2 regions of the Psychrobacillus sp. FSL H8-0484 genome follow, and region 2 is predicted to be linked to the other one. Evidence: predicted binding sites of a transcription regulator. Region 2 holds the regulator's gene; the other holds the start of a gene.
The links. The regulator LexA, encoded in region 2, represses DNA repair genes until DNA is damaged. The targets are predictions, from matches to a motif close to CGAACATATGTTCG.

Region 1: a site for LexA is predicted at 10,406-10,419, ahead of uvrB (excinuclease ABC subunit UvrB). Genes of this name have one in related genera too.

The regions. Positions count from the first base shown of each region.
Region 1 is NZ_JBBOSZ010000001.1:3,199,787-3,214,870, reverse strand. Features, by position in the region: gene MHH81_RS15700 (DoxX-like family protein) at 1-748, opposite strand, end outside; gene MHH81_RS15695 (NUDIX domain-containing protein) at 854-1,294, shown strand; gene MHH81_RS15690 (serine hydrolase domain-containing protein) at 1,472-2,485, shown strand; gene MHH81_RS15685 (GNAT family N-acetyltransferase) at 2,559-3,062, shown strand; gene MHH81_RS15680 (dihydrofolate reductase family protein) at 3,082-3,615, shown strand; gene MHH81_RS15675 (MFS transporter) at 3,725-4,264, opposite strand; gene MHH81_RS15670 (FAD-binding oxidoreductase) at 4,261-5,718, opposite strand; gene MHH81_RS15665 (enoyl-CoA hydratase-related protein) at 5,916-6,692, opposite strand; gene MHH81_RS15660 (EAL and HDOD domain-containing protein) at 6,851-8,080, shown strand; gene MHH81_RS15655 (hypothetical protein) at 8,991-9,356, shown strand; gene MHH81_RS15650 (competence protein ComK) at 9,353-9,901, opposite strand; gene MHH81_RS15645 (IDEAL domain-containing protein) at 10,082-10,312, shown strand; gene uvrB (excinuclease ABC subunit UvrB) at 10,485-12,467, shown strand; gene uvrA (excinuclease ABC subunit UvrA) at 12,474-15,084, shown strand, end outside.
Region 2 is NZ_JBBOSZ010000001.1:1,481,316-1,496,399, reverse strand. Features, by position in the region: gene xerD (site-specific tyrosine recombinase XerD) at 1-893, opposite strand, end outside; gene fur (ferric iron uptake transcriptional regulator) at 1,062-1,502, opposite strand; gene MHH81_RS06925 (hypothetical protein) at 1,588-2,055, opposite strand; gene MHH81_RS06920 (NUDIX hydrolase) at 2,111-2,653, opposite strand; gene MHH81_RS06915 (aldo/keto reductase) at 2,810-3,712, shown strand; gene MHH81_RS06910 (hypothetical protein) at 3,914-4,252, opposite strand; gene MHH81_RS06905 (YqkE family protein) at 5,017-5,277, opposite strand; gene MHH81_RS06900 (acetyl-CoA C-acetyltransferase) at 5,446-6,627, opposite strand; gene MHH81_RS06895 (hydroxymethylglutaryl-CoA lyase) at 6,813-7,709, shown strand; gene MHH81_RS06890 (alpha/beta hydrolase) at 7,721-8,650, shown strand; gene MHH81_RS06885 (YneF family protein) at 8,852-9,073, opposite strand; gene tkt (transketolase) at 9,224-11,224, opposite strand; gene MHH81_RS06875 (DUF896 domain-containing protein) at 11,312-11,545, opposite strand; gene MHH81_RS06870 (YneB family resolvase-like protein) at 11,611-12,258, opposite strand; gene yneA (cell division suppressor protein YneA) at 12,255-12,572, opposite strand; gene lexA (transcriptional repressor LexA) at 12,750-13,370, shown strand; gene MHH81_RS06855 (excalibur calcium-binding domain-containing protein) at 13,616-13,879, shown strand; gene MHH81_RS06850 (OsmC family protein) at 14,042-14,467, opposite strand; gene MHH81_RS06845 (amino acid ABC transporter ATP-binding protein) at 14,488-15,084, opposite strand, start outside.

The sequences.
Region 1 (15,084 bases), 1.7 Mb from region 2:
AAGGAAAAAGGATTAACTGTAAACCTAGTAGTCTTCTTTTATTATTATAAAGTAACCATATCAAACTAAAGACAATTTCCGCTATTCCAATCGAAGCGACAAGAGTAGTTGCATGGCTCGTAGTCAAAGTAAGGAGGTCTTTTGTCATGGAAATTTCTTCTGGGTGCATGGTTATTAATTTGGGCATTAAGCCTTGATACAGCCATACAAAGAAGAACAAAAAGGTAATCATCCAATGCCCGAAAAATCGTCCATATTGAGAGGAAGGGGATTCTCCTTTCTCAAGCCAACTCTTTAATACATCAAAACTCAGAGCAGTCGCCCATCCCATTAGCGGTCTAAAAATTAGAAAATCAAAGAACCTACCGATAGCTCTGAAATTAGTTTGATAGTCGTATTGTGTAAGAAATTTAATGGAATCATGTTCGGGCTTATACTTCCAGTAGCCTTTCCCTTCAGAAATGATGGAAATAGCTTGATCCGTTCCGAAGTGCAGGGAAGATGTTCGGGAATTATCTTCTGCTTGAAAAGTACCAACACTTTTTCCAAATCCAGCAATGCTTAAACCAAAACCAATTTTCGTTTTATATAAAAAATGCTGCGGCTGATTTTCTTGCTTTGGTAAATAAGTGATGGAAGAAAAACGGAGATCCCACTGCTCGTGTAGCTTAGGATTTTGCGTTGCTTCCCATAACTTTTCCATTTCTGAATTAATCGTTATTTCAACATAAATTGGTTTACTCTTCATAAAACACACCTCCAATTTATAAATAAATATGGAAACCCTTATTGGATGACTGAATTAATAGATATCTAAGGATAAGCTTATCACAAGATAAAGGAGATTTCTCTTGTGGTGAAGAATAGACTAATAGGTGAAATGGTATACAGTGAACGGATTATGAAAGTCGAAGGGAGAGTTTCTGAAATGGGAATAAGAAATTCAGCAAAAGCAGTTATCGTTAAAGAGGGAAAATTATTAACCATAAAGATACAGGAAAATGGGGAGACCTATTATATTCTACCGGGTGGTAGCCAAGAACATGGTGAAAATCTTCACCAAGCATTAGAAAGGGAGTGCAAAGAAGAGTTAGGTGCATTAATTGAAATTGGGGAATTGATTTTTGTGCGTGAATATATTGGGAAAAATCATGAACTATCTTCGTACCATTCTCATGTTCATCAAACTGAATTCATGTTTTTGTGTAATGTTTATCAAGATAAGTTTGATAATGGAATCATCCTGACAAGGGCCAAGTTGGAACAGAATGGTTACCAATTAACGAATTGTTAGAATATACTTTATTTCCAAAAGCATTGCGAACTCATATAATTTCATATTTTGATAGTGAAAAAGCTCCAACTTATGTAGGGGATATTAATTAAAGGCATTTCAGTCTTTTTAGAATGAGAAGTTTATCATGGCTATAAGATACGGATGAATAAAATATTTTTGAATAGAGGTTATAAGATGTTTATTAATAAAGATTTAAATGATAAGTTCAACCCAGTTACATCTCATGTACATAATACATACAGTAAGGTCGACGGTTCAGGTGCAGCCATAGTTATTATTGAGAACGACCGAGTAGTTACAGAGAATTACTGGGGAAGCCATTCAAAATCTCTGAACGCAAGAACTACTCAAGAAGATACACAATTTCATGTTGCTTCTGTGCGAAAGAGTTATATCGGATTTGCTGTTGCGTATGCTGTGCATCACGGATATATAGCGTCCATAGATGATTTAGTAACAAAATATCTACCTGAACTTGATACTAGCCTCTTAAATGGGACGACTCTTAGGAATTTATTAACACATACGCATGGATTAATGGAAATTGATGGTGAAATTTCTCGTGAATTTGCTCTTGGACAAAGCTGGGCTTATCGTGGGATTAATATACATCTACTAACCAAAATTGTTAAAAAGACAACAGGTAAAACGGTAAGTCAAATTTTATCTGAACAAGTATTTCAACCGTTAAGTTTTACTGAGAGCGGCTGGTACGCTGAATCCAATGATAAACTCGCAGAGGTTATTCGAGAACCTGGTGAGCCAAATTGGCACCCTTATAAAAGTACTGACGGTGATCAGATGAATATGTATGTTTCTGCAAGGGAATTGGCGTACTGGGGTTACATTCATTTAAAAGAAGGCTTTATAAATGAGAAGCAAATCGTGGATAAAGAAGTATTAAAATTGGCGACAACACTTCAAAGCCCTAAATTAATTGATGTAGATCTTCCACAAAATGGATTTCTTTGGTTTGTAAAAGATCTGCCTGCCCAAAAATCAGAAATAGGTGAACTAGTTCCGAAAGGCTCCTATCAGATTCTAGGCTATACAGGAGTTGCGGTATTAGTTATACCTAAGCATCATGTAGTGGCGGTTCGAATGTTTAATAGTTTTGGTTCTCCTGCTGGATTTGATTATTTACCAGATATTCGATCCTTCGGGGATACAGTGATGAGATGTCTGTAAAACTTTTGAATGATTTTAAGGGGAAGAATTGTACGGAGCAGTGTAAGTCAAGGAAATTGAGAGGATCCATATCATGATTATGATGGAAACGGAAAGGTTATTTTTGAGACAGTTTAAAGAAGATGATATTTTCTCATTGCATCCTATTTTTTCAGATTCTGAAACGATGAAATATTACCCAGCACCATTTAGCTTGGAACAAACGCAAAATTGGATTAAAAAAAACCAAAATAGATACGATGAAGATGGCTTTGGATTATGGGGGATATGTCTGAAGGAAACGAAAGAATTAATAGGTGATTGTGGTCTTATTAAGCAAAAAGTAGATGGTCGAGTGGAAGTTGAAATTGGCTACCATGTTAATAAAGAGTATTGGGCAAGGGGATTCGCATCTGAAGCTGCTAAAGGATGTAGGGATTATGGCTTTGATCAATTAGGTTTATTAAAATTAATAAGTATTATTGATCCCAATAATATGCCGTCAATTCGCGTGGCGGAGAAAATTGGTTTCAGAAAAGAAAAAGAATCACTTATTTTTAACAAAAATCATTCTATCTATTCGGGGTCAAAAGAATAAGAGCAAGTGGGGTGCTGGAATGGAGAACCAAAGAAAAATAATTTTATACATTGCAACAAGTTTAGACGGATACATAGCGACGGAGGATGACTCTTTAGAATGGTTATTTAAAACAGACGGTGAAGGAGACGCTGGATATTCTGAATTCTACGAAACTGTCGATACTATTCTGATGGGAAGAAGAACCTACGAATGGATAATAAATATGGAAGGTGAAAATTTTCCTTATAATAATAAAGATTGTTATGTCTTCTCTAAAACGGTTAGTGGAGAGAATGAGAATGTTAAATTTGTACATGAAGATATAGTCAGCTTCGTAAATAAATTGAAAGAAGCTGAAGGGAAACATATTTGGATTGTTGGTGGAGGAGAGTTATTACACTTCTTTCTGAAAGAAAGATTAGTAGATGAATTTATCATTACGATAGCGCCGACTGCTATTGGCAAGGGCATCCCTTTGTTTAAAGAAGCAGAATTTGAGTTTGAGTTGACACTAAAAGATATGAAGCGATTCAACCAGTTTGCCCAACTTCATTACGAATGGAGGATATAGGTGGGAAACATATGTGCAACAATAAGTGAGGAAATAAACCAAGGGATTTTTAATGAATAGGACAATGAAACTCTTCCAACAGTTTGAACTTTGGAAGAGTTTTTTCGTTTTACTTCACTATTTCCAGCTTCATTATATAAAACCCGCTCCATGCAAAAACAATCGAGGCTAGATAAAAGATACTTCCAATGGTTAGAAAATCAATTAAATATCCCGTAGCAATAACTGCGATAGCTGCAGCAACCGATGTCCATACATGGTAACGGCCAATTTCTCTGCCCGCCGTTTCTTTTTGCACATTGCGGGCTAGAACTGTTTTTTCCGAGTTTTTTTGAACTGCCCCTAATAAACCCATTCCAATTTGAAGGATATAAACATGCCAAATCTCAAAGGCAAGAGGAAAAATGAGTAAAATGAGTGCCATGCCCCACGAATAGATAACCAACAGAATTCTATCGCCTACTCTGTCGGCAAATTTGCCAATCAATGAATAGCTAAGGGCTGCTGTAAGAGCGAACAAACCATAGGCCCACCCAAATTGCGAATAACTACTACCGACATTTTTTAACAGCAACACATAAAATGGGAAAATCATACTTGCTGCCATTCCTATAATACCTTGATAGATCATAAATCTTCTGTAATTCATTTGTGATACTCCTCATAGAAAAGATTTAAAAACCGTTTATCAGGATCATATTTTTCCTTCATTTGAAAGAATTCTTGTGCTCTAGGATATGCTACTTCTAATTGCTCTTTCGTGGGATAGTTATAGTAGGGAAGATAATAGCTTCCACCATGCGCTAAGGTTACATCAATCATTTTCCGAATGACTTCACCCGTTTCTTCGATATTTTTTTCACTAGTTCCTTGATTTATTAACATAACGAGCCCAAACATGTCTTCTTTGGCATAAGACAGGACGGCTTCATCGTTTTTCTTCACATATCGAATAGTTATATTGAGTAGGTTAAAATTTTTTTCATCTTGGAGAGTTTCTCTTAAGCTATCGATATAGGGAGTGAACTGATCTACTGGCACAAAGTATTCCTGTAATACTTCTGTTTTGCTTGCACTGTCGAATTCCATAAAGGTCGATTCCGAACGCATCACGTTATTTCTTGAAATAAAAGTGTCATCAATTCTTTGATTGTATGCTTCTTGCGTTTTCCAAAACATATTTTTTCCCCAGTCATTTATTCGAGACAAACCGAGAAAAAGCTTTGGAATCGCAATGATTGATTCACGTTTGAGCGTAGTATAATTAGTTAAATGTGACTGATCGTCAGTCGTGTAATAATCGGTTACATACATTTCTGTTAGATAATTATCTGGGGCAACTGAAATTCTTGCTACATGCATTTTTACAGCATTATTTTGGAGGACATCTGTTGTAAAATAAGAACTGTATTTATCGTAAGCTAGAGATTTTGTTTGAATTTGATAGAGTTCGTCGTCCGTCAATTGCAAAGTTACATCAAGAATTACACCGAACAAACCGTAGCCACCAATGACCAGCTGGAATAGTTCAGGATTTTCTTCTCGACTGACATGAATGATGTTCCCTTCTGCATCAAGCAATCTAAAAGATTCCACTGACTTTATTAAAGAAGTATATAGAATGTCACGACCGTGAACATTTACACTTAATGAACCGCCAACTGTGAAAATGTTTTGAGATTGACTTACCTTTAACGCAAGTCCGTAGGGGTTAATATAAGATTGAATATCGGCCCAAGTGACACCGCTTTGTACAGTGATCAGTTTTTTCTCTTCATCTAGTTTTAGTATTTTATTATAGCTTTTCATATCAAGTAAAATACCGTTTGGATAAAGTGTCTGCCCACCTTGACTATGCTGCATTCCTGCAATAGAAATGGAATCATCGCTTTTTGATGCATCTAATATAATCTCTTTCATTTCCTCTTCATCATCGGTAGATTTTACAGTTTTCATTTTGACCGGTAATAGCCGTCCATGGTCTTCTACAATTGTGTTAGATTGTTGAAACTGGAATAGGATGATAGAACCGAACAATAAGGTTATGTATACAATAATGGCAATGTAGCGAACCTTAAAAATTTCTCTCCCCTCCTTTACCATTTTGCTCTGTAAAATTGTTGTTTTTTAGAAGAATATTATTTGCGGTAGACTCCTGCGGGAAAGCGATCCATCCGAGGAGGTTTGTCGGTTCGCCCGCGGAAAGCAAGCGGATTCTACCATATCACAACCGTGTATTTAACAGCACCTATATAGGAAAAAAGTCGAGGGAAGTCACGCCAGTCACTTCCCTCAACTTATTATTTCCCCTTAAATATCGGTTTTCTTTTTTCGCTGAATGCGTTTAAAGCTTCTACTCGATCCTCTGTTGGAATCGTCATTTCATAGGCTTTACGTTCGATGGCTAAACCTGTTTGTAAGTCTACATTCATACCATGCTTTACCGCAAATTTTGCTTGTTGAAGTGCTATCGGTCCATTGGCAAGCATAAGTGCAGCAAAGCTTTCTGTATCAACTCTTAATCTATCACGTGTAGTTATTTTTGTTACTAAACCATAAGCTAATGCTTCGTCTGCTTTTAATCTTCTCGCAGTTAAGATGAGCTCAAGTGCTTTTGCTTCTCCAATAAGTCGAGGTAATCGCTGTGTACCTCCAGCTCCTGGAATGATGGCTAAACTAGTTTCCGTTAATCCCAGTTGAATATCATCTGCTGCAATACGGAAGTCACATGCAAGCGCAAGTTCTGTGCCACCCCCAAAAGCGTAGCCATTTAACATTGCAATTGTTGGTTGTGGTAGGTTTTCAATGGTAGAAAATACTTCACCAATCTTATATATATTACGTTTTACTCGTTGTTCCGTTAATGTTTTTCTTTCTTTTAGGTCTGCACCAACGCTAAATGATTTATCACCAGCTCCTGTAAAAATGACTACGCGAATATCTGGATTGATACGGATAGACTCTGCAATTTCTCCTAGTTCACGAAGCATATCATAGTTAAATGCATTTAATGCTTTTGGTCGGTTTAAAGTGACGTATGCAATATTCCCCTGTTGTTCGTAATGAATTGATTCCATTTATTACTCCCCCTTCAAATACAATCCTGTCTACATACAAAACATATCATTTTATAAGTATTCTGTCATCTATGCGTCAAGGGGTAAAATATGTCGATTTTATTTTTTCAGTTTGGTATAATTATATTATTAGAAATTTAAGGATTCGAGGAATACAAGTGGACATTTTTGTTGCAAGACAACCGATTTTTACAAAAAATGAACATATTTTTGGATATGAATTATTATATAGAAATGGTCATGATAACGCTTTTCCAACTGTAGATGGAGATGTCGCTACTTTAGATGTGCTGACCCATTCTTTTCTCACAATTGGTATTAATGAATTAGCTGGAGAAAAATTATGTTTTATTAATTTCACTGAAAATTTACTCGAAAAGGGAGTATTAAATAAATTATCCTCGGATCGAATTGTAGTAGAAATTCTGGAGAATATTACTATTACTCCGTTCATTCTTCAAAAGATTAGAGAAATAAAGTCTCTTGGTTATTTAATTGCTCTAGATGATTTTGTCCTTCAAAAGAATGTTTCTTTCTACAATGAATTGTTTAATCTAGTGAAATTTATTAAAGTTGACTTTCTATTAAGCACTTTAGCAGAACGACAATCAATTGAACGAATCGTGAAAAAAAATTATCCACATATCGTGTTACTCGCAGAAAAAGTGGAGACGCGTGAACAGTTTTACGAAGCGAAAGCAGCTGGTTATGAGCTTTTTCAAGGTTATTTTTTTGCCAAGCCTGAAATTATTAAAGGAACGGAAATACCAGCGAATATGGCGCAATATTTTCGGATTATTAGTTTACTGCGAGATAAAACAGCCTCGATTGAGGAAATCTCGGATGAGATCGAGCGAGACGTTTCTCTTTCCTTTAAGGTGTTAAAGATGATTAACTCCCCTGCAGTTCGGACAAAATCAAAGGTTCGATCGATAAAGCAAGGAGTACTAATGCTGGGGTTAGAGGATTTGAACCATTGGTTGTATGTATTATTGCTACGTGAATCGAAAGCAAGTCAATCTGGTGATGGGATGGCCCTTATTGAAGCATCTCTATTTCGAGCGAAATTTTGTGAGCTGCTCGCAAGAAGGAAGTTTTTACCCAATGCTTCTGAATATTTCTTAATTGGAATGTTCTCTTTAATTGATACATTATTGCATCGCTCAATGAGTCAATTAGTAGTAGAATTACCACTTACAGATGAAGTAGCAGAGACGCTTTTGGGTAATACTACGGAAATGACACTTTTTCTAGAGCTTGCCATTGCATGTGATGAAGTTCGTTGGGATGACATGATTGAGGGAGCACATGCTATTGGAATTGACCATGCCAGTTTAAATGACTTCTACATTAAAGCTCGTCGTTGGGCAACGGAGATAATAAATTAGTAGTAACTGCCATCCTAAAATAGATGGTAGTTTTTTTTTGTTAAAAGATAAGAAAGTGAATCGATTTCATAATTCCGAATTACATGAGAAAATACGAGCAATACTAAAGGAAACGAAAGTAGGAATTTATTTTACACGGAATAAAGTATAGTTGATTTCGGTTATAGGCGGTCGCTTTCCGCGGGGTGAACGATAAGCCATCACCACAGCTCACGCGTCGTTTGTGATGGCTTATCTGTCTCACTCATCCCGTTGGAGTCGCCGCCTGCCGCTACAATCAAGTAAATGTTTTCAAATCAATCATAAAAAAAGAAAGGACAACTAAAAGAACGATAGGAAAATGCAGCGGATTGTATACGAGGTAAGGTAGAGGGGATGGACCTGTTAGCTAACAAGAATCTTTATGAAGAGCCTTTCTGCTAATTTTCTTCTACTAGTAAAAGAGTATATGACTAAAAAATAGTTAGTATCTATTGTATAGAGGAGTACTAGAGCACCTGAAATTGCATCTTCAGGTGCTTCCTTTATGAGTTGGTAAGCATCTTTTCATTTATTATCCAAAAAGATCTTAACCTTATTCGTGCTGTGGAAGGAGGGCGACGGACAGACAAACGCCATAAGATTACCGAGAAAATAGAGGCTGGTCGTGACGTCAGTCACGACCAGCCACTATTAAAAATCAATCGGTAATGATATAGCAATAAGTCTGTCCAAAGACCTCCGAAAACGATACAAAACAGGTATTGCACTTAAAGGGCACTTGCGCCTTTCATATTATCCATATTGAATGGAACAAGGCTTGGATGTTTCTACAATTTCCGCCAAAAGATGTTCTATCTAAATTGTTGCATTTCCCTCTAAAAGTTGTACAATAAAATAAGAACAAACGTTCTTTATAGGAGGATGAAAAATGCCGCTAATACCAGATGAGGCTATCCCATATTTTGAAAACATGATTTATCTCCCAATGGTATTTACTATTTTAGAGAAGGATCGCAAGATTTTTGAGCAAGGACCTTTTAAATTGAAACGCCCATATATAGCAATGGTGGAAGAAGCCGCAAAGCAAGTACAAAAAGAATTAAAAGAGACGCATATCTATATGAAGCGATATAGCATGAAAGTTCTTCGCGGAGAAGGAGATGACATGTTCACAGAATATGTATTTTTCCATGGAGGCTATGAAGAACATCGTCGTTACTTGAATGTCCGACTCCGCAACCGCGTGGAAGAACTACTTACAGTGTATTTAGCAATTGTAGAGAAAACACATTAATGCAGGAAATTTTTATTTTTTGGGGGAAGTGAGTTTCTTGTTGTAATAAATCCAGTATTCAACAGATGGCTCATACGTTTAAGGAAATGCATATTTAAAATATTTGCAAATGCAACTTGGCGGCTAATTGTATTGGAAGAAGAAGTAACTTGGATCTCTTGTCCATTTGTTAATACAATGGAACAACCATCATCAGAAGGAACAAATGATTCAATAGCTCTAAAGGAAAACCATACGTTTAGGTCCGATTTTGGGGAAAGAATGGGAATAAGAATACATGGGTTTCCATAGTCATGAGCAATAACGATAGGAAGTTTAAGATAGTTTCCAATTACCTCTCTCGATAACCTAACAGACTGTGGAAATGAAGAACCGTAAAACGAACAAGAGTGACGAACAATATCATATGGCTTTCTGCCTATCACTAGTGATTCACCAGAAAAATTTACAACCTTTGTAAAAACTTTGTTATTGATGACAATCGGTTGAAGTACAGCAGTTTCAAAAGAAACAAGGAAGGGTTGATCTTCTGTTTTTCTAGACATAATACTCACTCCTCAATAGTAAAATATACATTAATTATAGTTAAATATGGTAAAAATTCAAGTCTAAATAACGAATATTCGGAATTTCTACTATTGACTATAAAATCAAAATTTTCTCAAAATGATTGCAAGTTACCTGGAGCTTTTATATAATGAAAAAAAGGCATCGGGGTGATGGAGATGGACAAACAATATTCATATGCAGATTTTATGAAAGCAATGGGGAAACCTAGGAAAGAAAGCTCTGCCGAAAAATTGTTGAACGAAATATATTTAGATATGTTTTTGAACATTGTCCACCGGGAACAAAGTAGTTATCGATTATTGGAGTTAATAGATGAAGCACTTGATCGAAAAGATAAAGATGCATTTGAGCAGTATACGAATGCTTTGCACCAATTAAATAATTGAAAAGCCGCTTATGCAGAGCGGCTTTTTTTTGTGGATTTAGAATTAGTAATGTAAAAAATGGTGCTTTACTATTTGTTTATTTCTACTCTTTAAAAAACGTATGTTCGTTTTATTCGTTTTCAAAAAGAGAGTATGTTAAACTAAAAATATTCAAATAATGGGAGGCAAACATATGGAACAAATTTTTGATTTGCAAGCTCCGTATGAGCCAGCAGGGGATCAAATAGAAGCAATTAAGGAATTAGTAAAAGGGGTGAAAGAAGGAAAAAAACACCAAACATTACTTGGTGCGACTGGTACAGGTAAAACATTTACAATTTCAAATGTCATCCAACAAACGAATAAACCGACTCTTGTAATGGCACATAATAAAACACTTGCAGGACAATTGTATAGTGAGTTTAAGGAGTTCTTTCCTAATAATGCCGTAGAGTATTTCGTTAGTTATTATGATTATTTTCAACCAGAGGCTTATGTGCCACAAACAGATACGTATATAGAAAAAGATTCAAGTGTCAATGAAGAAATAGATAAGCTACGACATTCCGCAACATCTTCATTGTTTGAAAGAAAAGATGTCATCATTATCGCATCCGTATCATGTATATATGGCCTTGGAAATCCAGAAGAATATCGAGATATGGTCGTGTCACTTCGAACCGGAATGGAAATTGAACGAAATCAGTTATTGCGTAAGCTTGTCGACATTCAGTACGAACGCAATGATATTAATTTCACACGAGGCGCCTTTCGCGTTCGAGGGGATGTTGTGGAAATTTTCCCTGCATCGCGAGATGAGAAATGTCTTCGAGTAGAATTTTTTGGAGATGAAATTGATCGCATTCGAGAAGTAGATGCGCTCACAGGAGAAATACTAGCAGAACGTGAACATGTAGCAATATTCCCTGCATCTCACTTCGTAACACGCGAAGAAAAAATGAAAATCGCCATTGAGAACATAGAGAAAGAACTAGAGGAACAACTAAAAATTATGCGCAGTGAAGATAAATTACTAGAAGCGCAAAGACTAGAACAACGTACTCGTTATGATTTAGAAATGATGCAAGAGATGGGCTTTTGTTCAGGAATCGAAAACTATTCTCGTCATATGACACTCCGTGAAGCAGGGGCAACTCCCTATACTTTGCTTGACTATTTTCCAAAGGACTTTTTATTAGTAGTAGATGAAAGTCACGTTTCATTACCTCAAGTAAGAGGAATGTTTAATGGTGACCAAGCTAGAAAATCCGTCCTGGTGAATCATGGCTTCCGGTTACCATCAGCATTAGATAACAGACCACTTACATTCAGTGAATTTGAAGAGCATGTTCATCAAGCTGTGTTTGTCTCGGCAACTCCAGGGCCATATGAGCTAGAACATACGCCAGTAATGGTGGAACAAATTATTCGTCCAACGGGACTACTGGATCCAGTCATTACATTGAAGCCGATTGAAGGCCAAATTGATGATTTAATCAATGAAATACACGAACGGGCAGCTAAAGATGAGCGTGTACTTATTACGACATTGACGAAGAAAATGTCGGAAGATTTGACGGATTATTTAAAAGAAATCGGCATTAAAGTGCAGTATTTACATTCTGAAATAAAAACGTTAGAGCGGATTGAGATCTTAAGAGAGCTTCGATTAGGGACATATGATGTACTCATTGGGATTAATTTGTTGAGAGAAGGGCTAGATTTACCGGAAGTGTCTCTTGTAGCCATTTTAGATGCAGATAAAGAAGGATTTTTACGTTCAGAGCGTTCACTAATTCAAACAATTGGTCGTGCAGCTAGAAACTCGAACGGCGAAGTAATTATGTATGCAAATAAAATAACCGATTCTATGCGTAAAGCAATCGATGAAACGAAGCGTCGTCGTTCAATTCAAATGGAATACAACGAAAAGCATGGAATTACACCGAAAACAATTGAAAAGAAAATTAGAGAAGTTATTCGTGCATCACAAGTGGCGGAAGAAGAAGCGAGTTATGCACAGCAGTTAACGAGTGGAAAAACCTTAACAAAAGAAGAAAAAGGTGCACTATTAGTAAATCTTGAAAAAGAAATGAAGGATGCTGCAAAAGCACTTAATTTTGAACGTGCAGCGGAATTACGTGATGCGATTTTGGAATTGAAGCTGGAAGGATGAGAATTGTTGAAAAACCAAGAGATTATTATTCAAGGTGCTCGTGCACATAATTTAAAAGATATTAGTTTAAAAATACCAAGAGATAAACTAGTTGTAATGACGGGATTGTCTGGTTCCGGAAAGTCTTCCTTAGCATTCGATACTATATATGCCGAGGGCCAACGCAGATACGTAGAATCATTGTCGGCATATGCAAGACAATTTTTAGGTCAAATGGATAAACCAGATGTGGATGTTATAGAGGGTCTTTCTCCAGCTATTTCAATTGATCAAAAAACGACAAGTAAAAATCCTCGTTCTACTGTAGCAACGGTAACTGAAATTTATGATTATTTACGCTTGCTCTATGCGCGTGTGGGGAAACCAATTTGTCCTAAGCATGGGACGGAAATATCGTCTCAAACCATTGAGCAAATGGTAGACCTTTTGAGCGAGTATCCTGAAAGAACCAAAATGCAAGTTCTTGCGCCAGTTGTATCGGGACGAAAAGGGACGCATGTAAAGTTGCTCGAAGATATGAAAAAACAAGGCTTTGTACGTGTTCGAGTAGACGGAGAGTTAATTGATTTAGATGATGATATTAATGTAGATAAAAATAAAAAACACAATATTGAAGTGGTCATAGACCGAATTGTGATGAAAGAAGGAATTGCTGCAAGGTTGAGTGATTCTATTGAATCAGCATTACGCCTTGCAGAGGGACGCGTTTTAATTGATGTGATGGAGCATGAAGAAATTCTATTTAGTGAACATCATGCCTGTCCGATATGCGGATTTTCTATTGGAGAGTTAGAGCCAAGAATGTTTTCCTTTAACAGTCCATTCGGTGCATGTACCGATTGTGATGGACTTGGAACAAAGCTAGAAGTAGATCCAGAACTAGTTGTGCCGGATAAAAGCTTAACCCTTGCGGAGGGAGCAATTGTTGCTTGGCAGCCGACAAGCTCACAATATTACCCGAAATTATTAGAGGCTGTCTGCAAGCATTACAAAATAAAAATGAATGTTCCGGTAGAAAAATTGCCAATAGATCAGTGGAACAAAATTATGTATGGATCAGGTGAGGATAATATCCGTTTTCGTTATGAAAATGAGTTTGGACAAGTTCGAGATAATTTAATTCAATTTGAAGGCGTACTTTCCAATATTGAGCGTCGTTACAAAGATACTTCTTCTGACTACATTCGTGAACAGATGGAAAAATATATGGCTCAGCATGATTGTCCAAGTTGTAAAGGCTATCGTTTAAAGGAAGAAACATTGGCGGTAAAAGTAGATTCCTTGCATATAGGCCAAGTAACTCAGTTTTCCATTGAAGAGGCAAATAGGTTTTTCAACCAGCTATCGCTATCTGAAAAAGATATGCAAATTGCTCGATTAGTACTAAGAGAAATAAACGAGCGGCTTGGTTTCCTAGAAAATGTTGGTCTTAATTACTTAACATTAAACCGTGCATCAGGTACGCTATCAGGCGGAGAAGCACAGCGAATCCGATTAGCAACACAAATAGGGTCAAGACTTTCAGGGGTGTTATATATTTTAGATGAGCCTTCCATTGGATTGCATCAGCGAGATAATGATCTCTTAATCGAAACACTTAAAAATATGCGTGATATAGGTAACTCACTAATTGTAGTCGAGCATGATGAAGATACAATGATGGCTGCTGATTATTTAATCGATGTTGGACCTGGAGCTGGAATTCATGGTGGAGAAATTGTTGCAGCAGGTACACCTGAACAAGTAATGAAAAACAAAAAATCCCTCACTGGTCAGTACTTAAGTGGAGAAAAATTTATCCCTCTTCCAATGGAAAGAAGAAAGTCAGATGGTCGTTATATTAAAATTAAAGGTGCATCCGAAAATAACTTAAAAAATGTAAGTGTGGACATTCCATTAGGAGTATTTACGGCAGTAACTGGAGTATCTGGTTCAGGAAAGAGTACATTGGTGAATGAAATTCTATATAAATCACTTGCCCAAAAATTGAATCGCGCAAAGGTGAAACCGGGAGCTAATAAAGGGATTGAAGGAATCGAAGTACTGGAGAAAGTGATTGATATTGATCAGGCTCCAATCGGACGTACACCTAGATCAAATCCTGCTACGTATACAGGACTGTTTGATGATATTCGAGATCTTTTTGCGACGACAAATGAAGCAAAAGTAAGAGGATATAAAAAAGGTAGATTTAGTTTTAATGTAAAAGGTGGTCGCTGTGAAGCTTGTCGTGGGGATGGCATCATTAAAATAGAAATGCACTTCTTACCAGATGTGTATGTACCTTGTGAAGTATGCCATGGCAAACGATACAATCGTGAAACATTAGAAGTACATTACAAAGGAAAAAACATTGCGGATGTATTAAAAATGACCATAGAAGACGGACTTGTATTTTTTGAGAATCATCCGAAAATTAGTAGAAAGATACAAACGCTTTTCGATGTAGGCTTAGGCTATATGGAACTAGGACAACCAGCCACGACTCTTTCAGGAGGAGAGGCTCAGCGTGTAAAGCTAGCCTCCGAACTGCATAAACGCTCCAACGGAAAATCATTTTATATTTTAGATGAGCCAACGACTGGGTTACATGTCGATGATATCGCCCGTTTACTTG
Region 2 (15,084 bases):
GGGTGAAATTGTTTGTATACTTCTTTTAATCTTGTCTTACTTACATGTGTATATATTTGAGTAGTAGCAATATCTGCATGCCCTAGCATTTCTTGAACCGCACGTAAATCTGCTCCATTTTCGATTAAATGAGTAGCAAACGTATGTCGTAGCACATGAGGGGTTATATCTTTTTGTATACCGGCATTTAATGCGTGCTTATTTAATAATTTCCAGATTCCTTGTCTTGTTAAACGCTTTCCTCTTTGATTGACGAATATTGCATCTGTACGCTCACTAGATTTTAGTAGTTTTGGTCTTGCTTCCTCAATATATTGAGTACATGCACGAATAGCCGCACCACCTAAAGGAATGATGCGTTCTTTGCCTCCTTTACCGAATACTCTCACAAACCCCATCGTTAAGTGTAAATCTTCTAAGTTTAAACTTAAACACTCACTAATGCGCATACCACTCGCATACATTATTTCAAACATAGCTAAATCTCTCACGCCTTGTGGCTTTGATAAATTGATACTACTTAGTAGATTATTAAGTTCTTCAACAGATAAAAAGTTAGGTAATTTTTGTTCTAGTTGGGGAAGTTCCAAATGGATCGTTGGATCTTTACTCGTCACTTTCTCACGCAATAAAAATTGATGAAAGGAACGAATTGATGATATATGTCTGGCAATCGTTCGAGCAGACTTACCTTCTTCTTTTAGTTTTCGAAGATGGACAAGAATATGCTGACGCTCTACCACATCTAACTTATGTAATTGCTGTGTTTCTAGTATAGATTTTAAATAATCTGTTAAATCTTTTTTGTAAGAAACGAGTGTGTTATTTGCCAATTGACGCTCAATACGTAAAAAATGTAAATAGTCCTCTAAGTGAAGTAACCCGTCTTTCAACCTAATACCTCCCGATTAAAAAAAGGATAGCAGTTAGCTATCCTTTTTTTATTATTTGGCTTTGTTAAACGATAAGTTGTTGCCTGCCGAAAATCCGCTCGCTTTCCGCGGATTTTCGGCACAACATAGATTCTTCTAAAAAACAACAACCTAATAATACAGAGACTATTATTTATCTTGGCAACGATGACATATACCGTGAAAAGTTAATCGATGATCCTTAATTATAAAGTTCCATTTTTTTTCAACAATAGCTTCTACGTCTTCTAATAAATCTTCTTGTATTTCGTCCACTGCTCCACATTCAATACAAACAAGATGATGATGAAAATGAGCTGCACCTTCTTGTCGTAAATCGTAACGTGATACGCCATCTCCAAATTGAATTTTATCCACTACATTCAATTCGTTTAATAATTCTAATGTACGATAAACTGTAGCAAGTCCAATGTCAGGGGACTTCTCTCTAACTAGTAAAAAAACATCCTCTGCACTCAAATGATCTTCTTCATTTTCTAGCAAAACTCGGACTGTCGCTTCACGCTGTGGCGTCAGTTTATAGCTCGCACCAGATAATTGCTTTTTAATACGATCAATACGGCTTTCCATATGACGCCCCCTTAACTTCTTCCATTATACCAAGAATTGAATTCTCATTACAAGAGATTCAATCTATAATAACTATTAATAGATACTAATTATTAAATAATATTAATGGCATTAAGAAGAACTCTATAATAATAACGATTATATAGAAGGACAGCGCGAATAAATTAACCCGATTTGCTAGAGCTAGAAGAAGGATACAATAGACTAATTGAAATGGGAACCACCAAAATACATATGGAAATGTAGAATCTTGTGATTGAAGCAAATAACTAGAGCAGAAACCGTAAAATGTAATTTTAAAAGCACAAATAACTAAAATGAGTTTTCGCAAATAACGGTGTTGATAAAACAAAAAAAATACAACTGCGATCATCAAATGAGGAAAAATAGTTTCTAGAAAAGTAGGTTGTTCTACTAATAGAACACGTGCGTCCAAGAGATTAATAATCCATTGCTGCTGTTCTGGTGTGCTTTTTTCAAACAAATATAATCCGCCGATAAAACTAATAACAAGTACGCATAGTGAAATGAAAATAGTATAAGTCTGGTTCAAATTGGAACACCCCCTATCTATTTTCATCATATGCTTGTACTAGTTTAAATCATGCCTATTTTAAATAATCTTTTAACCAAAGAAATGCAAAAGCTGTTTTCGCATCATAAACTTGTTTATTAGTAATTAAATCTTCCATTTCTTCCATAGAAACATGCATTAACTCAACAAACTCATCCTCATCTAGATCTGCTTTTACTGTCAATTTCTCAATATTCTCTGCAAAATAAAGATGTATAATCTCATCTGCAAACCCTGGAGATGTGGCAAAAGATTGAACATATTGCAACTTACTAGCAGTATACCCGGTCTCCTCTTCCAATTCTCGGAGTGCAGTTACTTCTGGCGGTTCGCCAGGTTCAATTTTCCCAGCAGGAATTTCTACTAAAGAACGTTCTAACGCTTTTCGATATTGTTCCACTAAGACAATCTTTTTATCTTTCGTCAAAGCAATAACAGCTACTGCTCCCGGGTGTTTCACAATCTCTCTGTTACTAGTTTTTCCGTTTGGGAGTAACACTTCATCCACTTGTAAGGTGATAATTCTCCCTTTGTATATAAGATCAGATTGAGTAGTTTTTTCCTCAAATTTTTTCATTTCTATCTTCCTCTCCTATCAAATGTATCTCGGAGTATTGCATCAGATTAAGTAAATCTATGCAATCCCCAGAGACTTCTACCTTATACCAATGATTGTATAAGGTTGAATCTATATAGTACTAATTGTAACATGGAGTAAAGGACGTGATGAATCTTGAAAACAAGACAATTAGGAAAAAGTGATATATATGTTTCGGAGATTGGCTTAGGTTGTATGTCGCTTCCAACAGATCAAAAAAATGCAGATAAAATTATCCATACAGCAATCGATAAAGGAATAACTTATTTTGATACAGCAGATTTATATGATAAAGGTGAAAATGAACAGATTGTCGGAAATTCTTTCAAAAACAATCGACAGGATATTATTCTCGCAACGAAAGTCGGCAATCGCATGAAGGAATCAGGAGAAGGATGGAATTGGGATCCATCGAGGAAATGGATAACTGCAGCAGTTCACGAGTCATTAAAGCGTCTGCAAACTGATTATATTGATGTGTATCAATTACACGGAGGAACAATGGAAGATGATGTCGATGAAGTGATCGATACGATGGAATCACTGAAAAAGGAAGGACTTATCCGCGAATATGGTATCTCCTCTATTCGACCAACTGTGATTAATCGTTTTTTACAAAAAAGCAATGCTGTCTCCGTTATGATGCAATATAGTTTACTAGATAGAAGACCAGAAGAATGGTTTTCATTATTGGAGAATAATGACGCTTCCTTGTTTAGTCGCGGAACACTGGCTAAAGGATTATTAACTGCAGACGGGCTAAATCGCGCAAATAAAACCAATGAATATTTGTCATACTCTAATGCGGAATTAATGGAGACTATCGAACAATTACAATCTTTAAATGCCCCTATTACTTCCGTTGCACTTAAGTATGTATTACAAAGAAAAGTGACAGGTTCAATGATTATTGGTGCAAGTAGTAGTGAACAGCTTCTAGAATCCATCGAAGCATACGATGTGCATGTTTCGGAAGACCTATTGCAAAAAGTTAACCAGATTACGAAACAAGATGTATATACAGAGCATAGAGTTTAATCATATGTTTACATGGTATAAAGCTCCTAGCGTGATGTCACCTAAGAGCTTTTTGTCGTTTACCGTATATATGAAGCCACGAAAAAAAGATCTCCTATTCAAAATGAAGATCTTCTAAAAAATTTCTATTTTGGTTAGTACACAGTCTAATATTCTTGGTAAAATGTATTTCATTTTGGGTAGTTCATTCCATCATTCATTCTATTTATGGTTAGTGCTCTTTTTTGGGTTGTCTGCCGGTTCTAAACGGTTAAGGACTAGCTCTAACAATTTGTTGAACTTATCTATGTCTGGGCTTGTTTGAGCCTTCTTTAATTCATCAATTTGACTTTGCAGGTTTTGCAGTTCTTGTTGCTGCTGTTGGTCGGCAATATTACTCTCTTCAATTGCAATTGCTCCTCCAATTACTTGCATTGTATCCCCTAATGTGGATACTACAGTACCCCAAAGAGCGAGCAACGGTCCAAAGTTTTGTGAACTGTTATTATTACTCGAATTATTGTTATTGTTATTGTCAATAAACGGGTTTTGAAAACCCAATGTTATCTCCCCTTTATTGTATGATCGCCCATGTATAATTTACCTATTAATTACTATATGCTTATTCTGCCCAATGACTTGGGAACTTTTATTATTCTGCCAAAACACCAAAAATAAATGGGGCTGTCCCTAAAGTCATATAGTAACTGAGAGATGGTCCCTTTTCCAATGTATTGATTCCCGTTCCAGACGGACGCTTTCCGCGGGCATGGCTTCAGTCTCCTCGTCGCTTTCGCTCCTGCGGGGCCTTCAGCTCACGCTATTCCCGCTGGAGTCGCCGTCTTCCATTACATTCAATTGCCTACAAAAAATAGTAGTTTTATAAAAAGTATACAAAAAACAGGTGTAGAAAAAGACTCGTTTTTCTACACCTGCTTCAATTTATGGGCTTATTGGACAGCCCCATTTATTCGCTCTATATATTGTTTTTATTTCATCAAAAAGACCATTTACCAAAGCTTATCGTTTTTTGATTAGGCTCTTTTAAAAAATGATGTTGTTAGCTACCGAAAATCCGCTCGCTTTCCGCGTTCGAACTGCCAAGACTTCTCGGTGCAAAAGGATGTTGGTCACTGCGCCCCTTCTACGTCGAAAGGCGTAGCCGACAAACGAAAATCCGTTGCCACATGGATGAGGCAACGGATTTGTTCTTATAAGCCCGCTATGGGGTCTAGGCAGCCCGTTTTTCCGCAGAAGTCTCGTCGATTTTCATCACAAAATCTATTCTTCTAGAAAACAATAGTCTAATTTAACAGAGCCATTGATTAAAACTTTGAACCACCATAACCATATTCATCCAGTAGTTCTTCAAATGATTTATTTTTTTCTTTTTGCTTCTTCTCAAAAGCCAATTGTGCTTGTCGCTCTTCCTCTTTCTCTTGCTCCACTGCCACTAGTTGTTTCTTTGTTTCTTTTAGTTTAGCAAGTACATCAGATGAAAGTTGATCGAATAGACCGTTTCCTTCTTCCTTTGGAGCAGAAGGTTTTACTTGCCGCTGTTGTTGTCTCTGTTTTTTCTTCGCCAAAATGTTCACCTACTTTAGTAAAAATATAAGAAAGTATAACCTTCTTCCTTAGCTACTGTCTAGTTGCAGCGCCTAGCCCCTCGAGGTCAAATGCCAATTTCCTGCTTGCGCAAGCTCGTCGCAGAAGAACGTTTCTTGTCGAGGCTTAGCAAGTCGCTTCCGCTTTTCTTATCGTGTAACGATTGTTGCTACTCCTTGCCCACCACCGATACAAAGTGTTGCAAGTCCAGTTTTTGCATCCTGTTTCTCCATTTCATGAAGTAAAGATACAAAAATACGTGCTCCACTTGCACCAATTGGATGGCCTAAAGCAATAGCTCCACCATTTACATTTAGTTTATCATGATTAAAGACTAGTTCTCTATCAACAGCAATCGATTGGGCAGCAAAAGCTTCATTTGCTTCAATTAAATCAATATCCGCAAGTGAAATTTTTGATTTGTTCAATACTTTTTTCACTGCCTCCACTGGTCCGATTCCCATAATACTTGGATCTACACCTGCAGATGCATTTGCAACGATTGTCGCAAGAGGTTTTAATCCTAACTCATCTGCTTTTGCTTTAGACATCACGACTACTGCAGCGGCTCCATCATTAATACCAGAAGCATTTCCCGCAGTGACAGATCCATCCTTTTTAAATGCTGGACGAAGACCACTTAATTTTTCTTGCGTAGAGTCTTTTTTCGGATATTCATCCGTATCAAATATGATTGGATCGCCTTTTCGCTGTGGAATTTCTACAGGGACGATCTCATCCCGAAATTTTCCTTCTTCAATTGCTGTTGCTGCTCTTGCCTGTGAACGTGCAGAGAATGCGTCTTGCTCTTCTCTTGTAATGCTATATTGATCACATAAGTTTTCGGCTGTAATTCCCATATGATAATCATTAAATGCACACCATAAACCATCTGAAATCATGCTATCCACAACTTTTTGATCACCCATACGGAAGCCATCTCTCGCATTTTTTAACAAATAAGGAGCTTGGCTCATGTTCTCCATTCCACCTGCTACAATAATATCTGCATCACCAGCAATAATTGCTTGAGTTGCGAGATGAATTGCTTTTAAACCAGAGCCACATACCTTATTAATGGTAAGTGCCGATACAGATTGTGGTAACCCTGCTTGAATGGACGCTTGTCTTGCTGGATTTTGCCCAAGACCTGCTTGAAGGACATTCCCCATTATCACTTCATCTACTACTTCCTTTGACACCCCAGCTTTTTCCAACGCTTTTTCAATTACTATTGCCCCTAATTTTGTTGCAGGTACATCTTTTAACGCACCTTGGAATGACCCAATTGCAGTTCTTACTGCACTAACAATCACTACTTCATTTGTCACGTTACTTCCTCCTCATTTTCCCCTAAATTCAAATCCTATTTACCTTATTTACTCCTACGCCAAGCTCTCGTCACAGTCTCAAATCTGTGAAATCTGCCGGAGGGTTTAATCTTATTCTATTAAATTAGAATAAAATTTGCTTGTTTAGCCATCCATTCCTTACAATATAAGAGGGAGGGATGATTATGTTTAGTTTACCAAATAAAGTGACAATTATCGAGGTAGGACCGAGAGATGGACTACAAAACGAGAAAAGTGAAGTGCCTACAGAGGTAAAATTAGCATTTATTGAAAAGCTCCAATTGGCTGGGGTGGAAGAGATGGAATTGACCTCATTTGTATCACCAAAATGGGTTCCACAAATGAAAGATGCCCAAGAAATTGTTGCTAACGCTAAAAAAGTAGGACGACAATTTGTGTTAACACCAAATGAAAAAGGCGTCGAACTTGCAATACAAGCTAACGCTAGCAGCTTTGCTGTTTTTGTTGGGGTATCTAATAGCTTTAATAAGAAAAATATTAATAAAACAACGCAAGAAAGTATGGATGAACTTCAACCAATTGTGGGAAAACTACTAGAACAAGGGATTTTTGTACGTGCATGCATATCTACAGCTTTTCATTGTCCATATGAAGGAGCAATTGATTCCAAAAAAACAATCGAATTATGTAGAAAGTTTGTTTCTTGGGGTGTAAACGAACTAAGTGTTGCGGATACAATAGGAATGGCAAATCCAAAAGAAAGTTATTATCTATTTGATGCCTTACTAAAAGAATTTCCAAACACACTCATTACAGCTCATTTCCATGATACTCGAAAAATGGGACTAGCTAATATTTTGGCTGCACTTCAAGCGGGGGTTAACCGATTTGACACCTCTACCGGTGGATTGGGAGGTTGTCCTTTTGCACCTGGAGCAACTGGAAATGTAGCAACCGAGGATGTTGTGAATATGCTAGAACAAATGAATATTGAAACGAATATTGACCTCGATTTATTAATAGAAGCTGTAGATACAATTGAACCATTTGTATCTCGCCCAATTGAAACGGGGATGTATAAACTATCCAAAAGCAAGTAGGAGTTGAGAGAATGAAAAAAAGAGTAATCGTTTGGACGAGTATTTTTACAAGCGTTCTTACAGCAATGGCTACTGTTTTTGGTTTTTTTGTGACGAATAAGCTAATGTATATGAAGAAAAAAGAATATGACTTTATCTTAAATCGAGAAATTACCTCAAAACGATTGGACGAAGTATGGTATAACACTGTCAATAAAACAGAACAGTGGATAGAGTCTAAAAATGGATACTCGTTAAAAGCAATTTTTCTAGAACCATTACAAACAAACAATTACGTTATTATTTGTCATGGAGTGACCGAAAACAAAATCAATTCCCTTCGATTCGTTCGGATGTTTGAGAGATTGGGCTTTAACACTGTGGTGTACGATCATCGTCGACATGGAGATTCTGGAGGAAAAACAACAAGTTTCGGTTTTTATGAAAAGATAGATTTGCAATCCATTTTAGAAGCAGTAAGAGAACGTGCTGGAGAACAAGCTATTATAGGAATCCACGGGGAATCTATGGGTGCAGCAACTACTCTTCTTTATGCTGGGTCCATAGTAGATGATGCGGATTTTTATATTTCTGATTGTGCTTTTTCAGATTTTGAAGACCAGGTGTATCATATTATGACACAAACTACCCCAATTCGTTCCAGTCTTGCTATTCGTTTCGCAAATTTATTTTTAAAAATACGTGATGGTTATACGTTAAATCTCGTATCACCAATTGACGTAGTAGATAACATTGAAAAGCCTGTGTTATTTATTCATAGCTTACAGGATGATTTTATTTTACCTAAAATGACGAAAGATTTATATGAGAAGAAAAATGGCCCGAAAAAGCTTAAAATGTTTGAGATTGGCGAACACGCTAAGTCTTTTAATGAGAATAGCGAGGAATATGAACAAGTTGTTGCAGATTTCCTTCTAGAAAATAATTTATTAAATAAATAGGCGCTGTTAAATTACATTGTTGACATCTACTAGAATCCGCTTGCTTTCCGCAGGCGAACCGACAAGCCTGCGGGGTCTTGTCTGTCTCGCTTTCCAGCTAGGAGTCTGTCCGGATTCTAACGTAAATTATATGCTTAAAACAACAGTAAAATATAATAGCTCTAAACAAATAAAAAAGCACTCAACTTCGAGTGCTTTTTATTATTTTTGCATTTTATTCATTTGATTCATCATTTGTTTTACTTGTTTTTCAGAAGGCTTACGACCCATTTGAGCCATCATCATACGAAGCATTTGTTCATTAATTGGTGGATTTTCTTTCAAATATTTCATCATATATTGACGTGCTGCAAAAAATCCAAGTGCTGCACCAGCGATTAACGCAACTACTACAATTATAATCCAAATCCATGTATCTAACATACTTTCTCCTCCTTTACGTTCTTGTCTACGTGTACAAGACACCAATGAAAATTATACTATAGATTCTGTATGCATTCTATATATAAATTCCAATAAAAAAGCAATTCGAATACTTTTATAGACAAGTATTCGAATTGCTCTTACCATTTTTTATTTTTGAAGTAAGTTTTTCATTTTAGAAACGACATTCTCTACAGAGAAGCCGTATTCTTTCATGACAATCTCACCTGGAGCACTTGCACCAAATTTATCGATAGCAATTACGTCTCCTTCAAATCCAACATAACGATGCCACCCTAGAGAAGATCCCATTTCAATAGCAAGACGTTTTGTTAAATGTGATGGTAATACTGATTTTTTGTAAGCCTCATCTTGATTCTCAAATAAATCCCATGAAGGCATAGAAACAACAGATACTTGAATTCCTTCTTTAGCAAGTTCTTGTTGAGCTTCTACTGCAAGACTAACTTCAGACCCAGTTGCAAGTAAGATTGCTTCAGCGTTCTCGTTTGGAGAAACAACATATGCTCCTTTAGAAACTCCTTCGCTAGCTTGCTCCACTGAACCTTTTAGTGTCGGTAAGTTTTGTCGTGAAAGAACTAGTACTGTTGGTTTATTTTTGGCAGATACTGCAAGTCTCCATGCTTCTGCAGTTTCATTCGCATCAGCTGGACGAATAACCGATAAACCTGGCATAGCTCTTAAAGATGCTAAATGCTCAACCGGCTCATGTGTTGGACCATCTTCCCCTACTGCGATACTGTCATGTGTAAATACATAAGTAACAGGAAGGCCCATTAAAGCGGATAAACGAATCGCTGGACGAACATAATCACTAAAGACAAAGAATGTTCCACCAAATACATTTAAGCCTCCATGAAGAGCCATACCGTTCAATGCAGCACCCATTGCAAATTCACGTACACCGAACCAAATATTTTTGCCAGCATAATCAGTTGCAGAGAAATCTCCTGCATTCTTCATAGTTGTTTTGTTTGACCCTGCTAAGTCTGCACTTCCTCCAAAGAATGAAGGGAGATTTTGTGCAATAGCGTTAATTGCATCACCAGATGCAGAACGAGTCGCATGAGAAGTTCCCTCTTCATACGTTTTTAACGCATCTGCAAAGTTTTCAGGAAGCTCTCCTGTTATTGCTTGTTTTAGGGTAGAAGCTAGTTCAGGAAATTCCGATTCATATGCATTAAAAGTTTCATTCCATGCAGATTCTTCCTCTACTCCTAAACGGTCGGCAGCTTGCTTGAAAGTTTCATACACTTCTTCAGGTACGTAGAAATCATTTTCAAATGCCCACTCATACGCAGCTTTTGCTAAAAGTGTTTCTTCTTTACCAAGTGGCATACCGTGTGCATCTGATTTACCTGATCTGTTTGGAGAACCAAATCCGATTACTGTTTTTACTTCAATGATTGTTGGTTTGTCATTTTGTGCTTTCGCTTTCTCGATTGCAGCAGAAATTTCAGCAATATCATTGCCATCTTTTACTAAAATATAATTCCATCCATAAGATTCAAAACGCTTCTCGATTTTCTCAGAGAATGATTTATGTAAATCTCCATCTAAAGAAATATCATTACTATCATACAACACAATCAGCTTATCTAATTGTAAATGTCCAGCAAGGGAAATAGCTTCCGCTGCAACGCCTTCCATCAAATCTCCATCACCACAAAGTGAATAAGTATAATGATCGATTATCGAATGTTTACCTTTATTATAAGTTGCCGCTAAATGAGCTTCAGCCATTGCCATCCCAACAGCCATACCAATACCTTGACCTAGAGGACCAGTAGTTGCTTCTACACCAGCAGTATGCCCAAATTCTGGATGTCCAGGAGTTTTTGAGTCCCACTGTCTGAAGTTCTTAATTTCCTCCATTGGTAAATCATATCCACCAAGATGAAGCAAACTATAAAGAAGCATTGAACCATGTCCGGCAGATAATACAAAACGGTCCCGATTAAACCAATTTGGGTTATTTGGATTGTGACGCATATGTTTTGTCCATAATGTATAAGCCATTGGTGCTGCTCCCATAGGAAGACCTGGATGACCTGAATTCGCTTTATCGATCGCATCAATAGATAATGTACGGATCGTATTAATTGCTAGTAAATCTGATTGTAATGACATAAATGACATCCTCTCGAACAAATTTTTTTCTATAATACTAGTTTAGACAAGAATGTCTGTATTATCAATGGTTTCTGAAATGATTAATTAATTCAGAAATTTACCTTTTCTCGCTTGCTGTACTTTTGCAGGAGTAACATCATTTCCAGCTGGGTCAACAATCTTTACGCTCTCAATCGTGTCTCTCATAGTAGAACGAAATGTTTCTAGGTATTCTTTTCGTAACGCGCTTTGTTCTTTCGCCTCTTCTATAGATAGACCATTAGTTTTTGATTTTTTCGAAAGTTCACTAATACGTGCTAACTTTTCTTTACTTAACATAGTTTTCACCCTTTCATTTAATTCCTTATATAAAGGTAAGGAAAAAACACACAGAGTGCAAGTCTTTACCCTCCGTGTGTTTCAATAAATTCAATATATCTTCGATGAACGGTCGCTTTACTAATTTCAAACCCTAACCCTTTTAAAGTGGAGGATATTTCTTCATAAGTTAATCCTGCTCTACGAAGTCTTACAATCTCATCGACAGGTATATTAATACGTTCCCTTCCTTCTGGATTACCTCTTGTTTTTAAATTTTTCTCTGGGCGGTACCCCTGAGAAATTGCTCTTTTCATACCTCGTTTAATTTTGGCATTATGAAGCTTTCGTTGATATTCTTCCACCAATGCTAATATTTCTAAAAGCATAGTGTCCATTTCATTTAAATTTAAAACGCCTTTTTCTTGTAAAGTAAAAACAGAAGTGTTTGTTTTCTGCAAAAGATGCAATACAGCCATACGACCATTCCCACGACCAATTCGAGTTTCATCTTGAACAAAAACAGCTTTAATATCATGTTCTTTTACATATGTAAGTAAATCAAGTAAACCATCACGGTCCATATCGTAGCCACTATGTTGATCAGTAAACACTTCAGCAACTTCATAGCCTTGTAGTGCCGCAAATTCTTTTAGTTCTTCCTCTTGTCTTGTTAATGATGTCTCTTGTGTTTCTTTCTCCGTGCTTACACGGCAATATATTACTGAGTTCATTTACCATCGCCCGCTATCTCTGTACCATAATCTAAATGATAATTTTCTTTTACCTCTGGAATAACCAAAGTATCTCCTGCTTTAATTTGGGCAGTTTCCAAGTTATTCATGGCCATTACTTTATTGATCCAAGCTTCTTTTGGCTCGTCAGCTCCAAATTTGTTTGCAAGCTCCCACAATGAGTCGCCATGTTCTATTTTAATTTGATAATCTTCTTCTGTCGATAATGTATTTGAAATAAGGATTGTCACCATAAAAACAATGTTTAATCCTAAAAATAGCGCTATAAAATAATTTTCTTTCATCCAATTCATTATAAATCCCCCTAATTAGAATGTTTGTTCGGTATGTATGTTCTAATCATAAAACGAACACTTGTTTTTGTCAACGATTTTTAGAACCTATGTTTGCATAATCTTTTGGAGACTGTTATACTACTATTAAGAAATATTCTAATAGGAAAAATTAATTAACAAAAAGAGGTGAACTCATTGAAAAAAGCATCTAAAAGACAAGAAGATATTTTAGCTTTTATAAAAGAAGAAGTTCGAAAAAAAGGTTATCCACCTTCCGTACGTGAAATCGGGGAAGCGGTAGGGCTTGCGTCTAGTTCAACTGTACATGGACATTTAGCTAGACTTGAAAGTAAAGGATTAATTAGAAGAGACCCAACTAAACCACGTGCAATTGAAATACTTGATGGTTTTGGAGTTACTGCAGAAAAACAAGGTGTGGTTCATGTTCCGTTAGTAGGGAAAGTAACTGCGGGTATGCCTATTACAGCAATTGAAAATGTAGAAGAATTCTTCCCTCTTCCAGAAACATTCGGTACTTCTGATGACAATTTGTTCATGCTCGAAATTATGGGTGATAGTATGATAGAAGCGGGAATTTTAAATGGAGATTATGTTGTCGTTAAACAACAGCAATCTGCTAACAATGGGGATATTGTAGTAGCAATGACCGAGGATGATGAAGCAACTGTAAAACGTTTCTTTAAAGAAAAATCATACTTCCGCTTACAACCTGAAAATTCATCAATGGAACCAATTATCGTAAACCAAGTTTCGATACTCGGAAAAGTTGTAGGAGTTTACCGAAATATCCAATAATTTCACTATACCTTGACAAAATCTCGTATTGTACGTATGATTACGTAGAGCCGATATCATATCTAAACGAAAAGTGGACATTTTCGTTTAGATCATCGAAAAAACCCCTTTACCTTTATGGTTGAGGGGTTTTGTTTTTAGTAAAACACTATTTAATGGTAAATGAAACCAATTGTATATATAATATGTATTATAATAATGAGGGTGTTCTTTAAAAGGAATTTCCCTTAAAAGGAGATTTTTAATTGAAACGATTTATTCTAACACTATTTTCCACACTATTAATATTTGGAATAATAACAGTAGAACCTAAAACCACTGATGCAGCCGAAAAAACCTTTAAAAATTGTACTGAGCTAAACAAAGTCTATAAAGGTGGAGTTGCAATAGATGCCAAAGTCAAAAACAAAGGCGGCAAAACTAAAAATAAACCAACAGTATCTGGAGAAATTTACAAATTAAATGAAAGCAAAGATCGTGACAAAGATGGCATTGCATGTGAAAATTGATTTAATGAATCTTATCTGGTCTCATCACACGAATTAACGAAAATTCTTGCGAAGCTATTTGCCAATCATTTTCTAGCATTTACATCTAAAGTAAACTCCCTCATCCAACTAAATGAATGAGGGAGTTTTAATTTTTAATGAATAAGTGAAGAACTTATTATTTTATTCTGGCATCTCTATTTCTTCACCATTTAAGATTAATCGATGCGTAATATCTGCTTTTAAAGAAGCAGAAACTGCACAATACTTTTCTTCTCCAAGTTTTATGGCACGTATTACTTTTTTTGCATCGATATCCCCTTTCACATCGAATAATAGTTCAGCTGCTGTAAATGCAGTTGGCATTTCTTCTCGTCGTGTGCCATCTACTGTAATTTCAATGGATTGAATCTTTTCTAAATGAGGTTTCAAGATCATCGTGATATCTATTCCGATACAGCCCGCTAAAGCACTTAGTAACATTTCTGTTGGTGTTGGTGCCTTACCTTCCCCTCCATAAGTTGGTGTTGCATCCATAGTCATTGGATAACCTGAAAGACCTTTTGCTTCAAAAGCACGTCCACCTTGCCAAATTGCTTTTACTTCCATTTTTATCAGCCTTTCTTAAGTTAGAATTCATTGACTTTAGCCAAAAATCGCTGTGCACGTTCTGTCGCTGGTTGTGCAAAAAATACTTTTGGTTCTGAGTCTTCCACGATTTGACCATCTGCCATAAACAATATTCGATCAGCGGCGTCTTGGGCAAATTTCATCTCATGTGTTACGATGACCATCGTCATACCTTCATCCGCTAATTCTTTCATGACTTTTAATACTTCTCCCACTAGTTCTGGGTCTAATGCTGATGTAGGTTCATCAAACAACATGATTTTTGGTTCCATTGCAAGTGCACGTGCAATTGCCACTCGTTGTTGTTGACCACCTGATAGTTTGGAAGGATATACATCTTCTTTTTCCTGCAACCCAACACGTTTCAACAATTGTGAAGCCATTGCTCTAGATTGTTGTTTTGTTTGGTTTTTCACGACAATTAATGCTTCCATTACATTTTCTATCACTGTTTTATGCGGATACAGATTAAATTGTTGAAAGACCATACCTGTATCTTGGCGAATCGCATGAATTGTTTTTTGACGAACCTTTTTCTTATCTGTCGCTTGTAGTAGATGATCATTGACAGAAACAGATCCACCAGTAATTGTTTC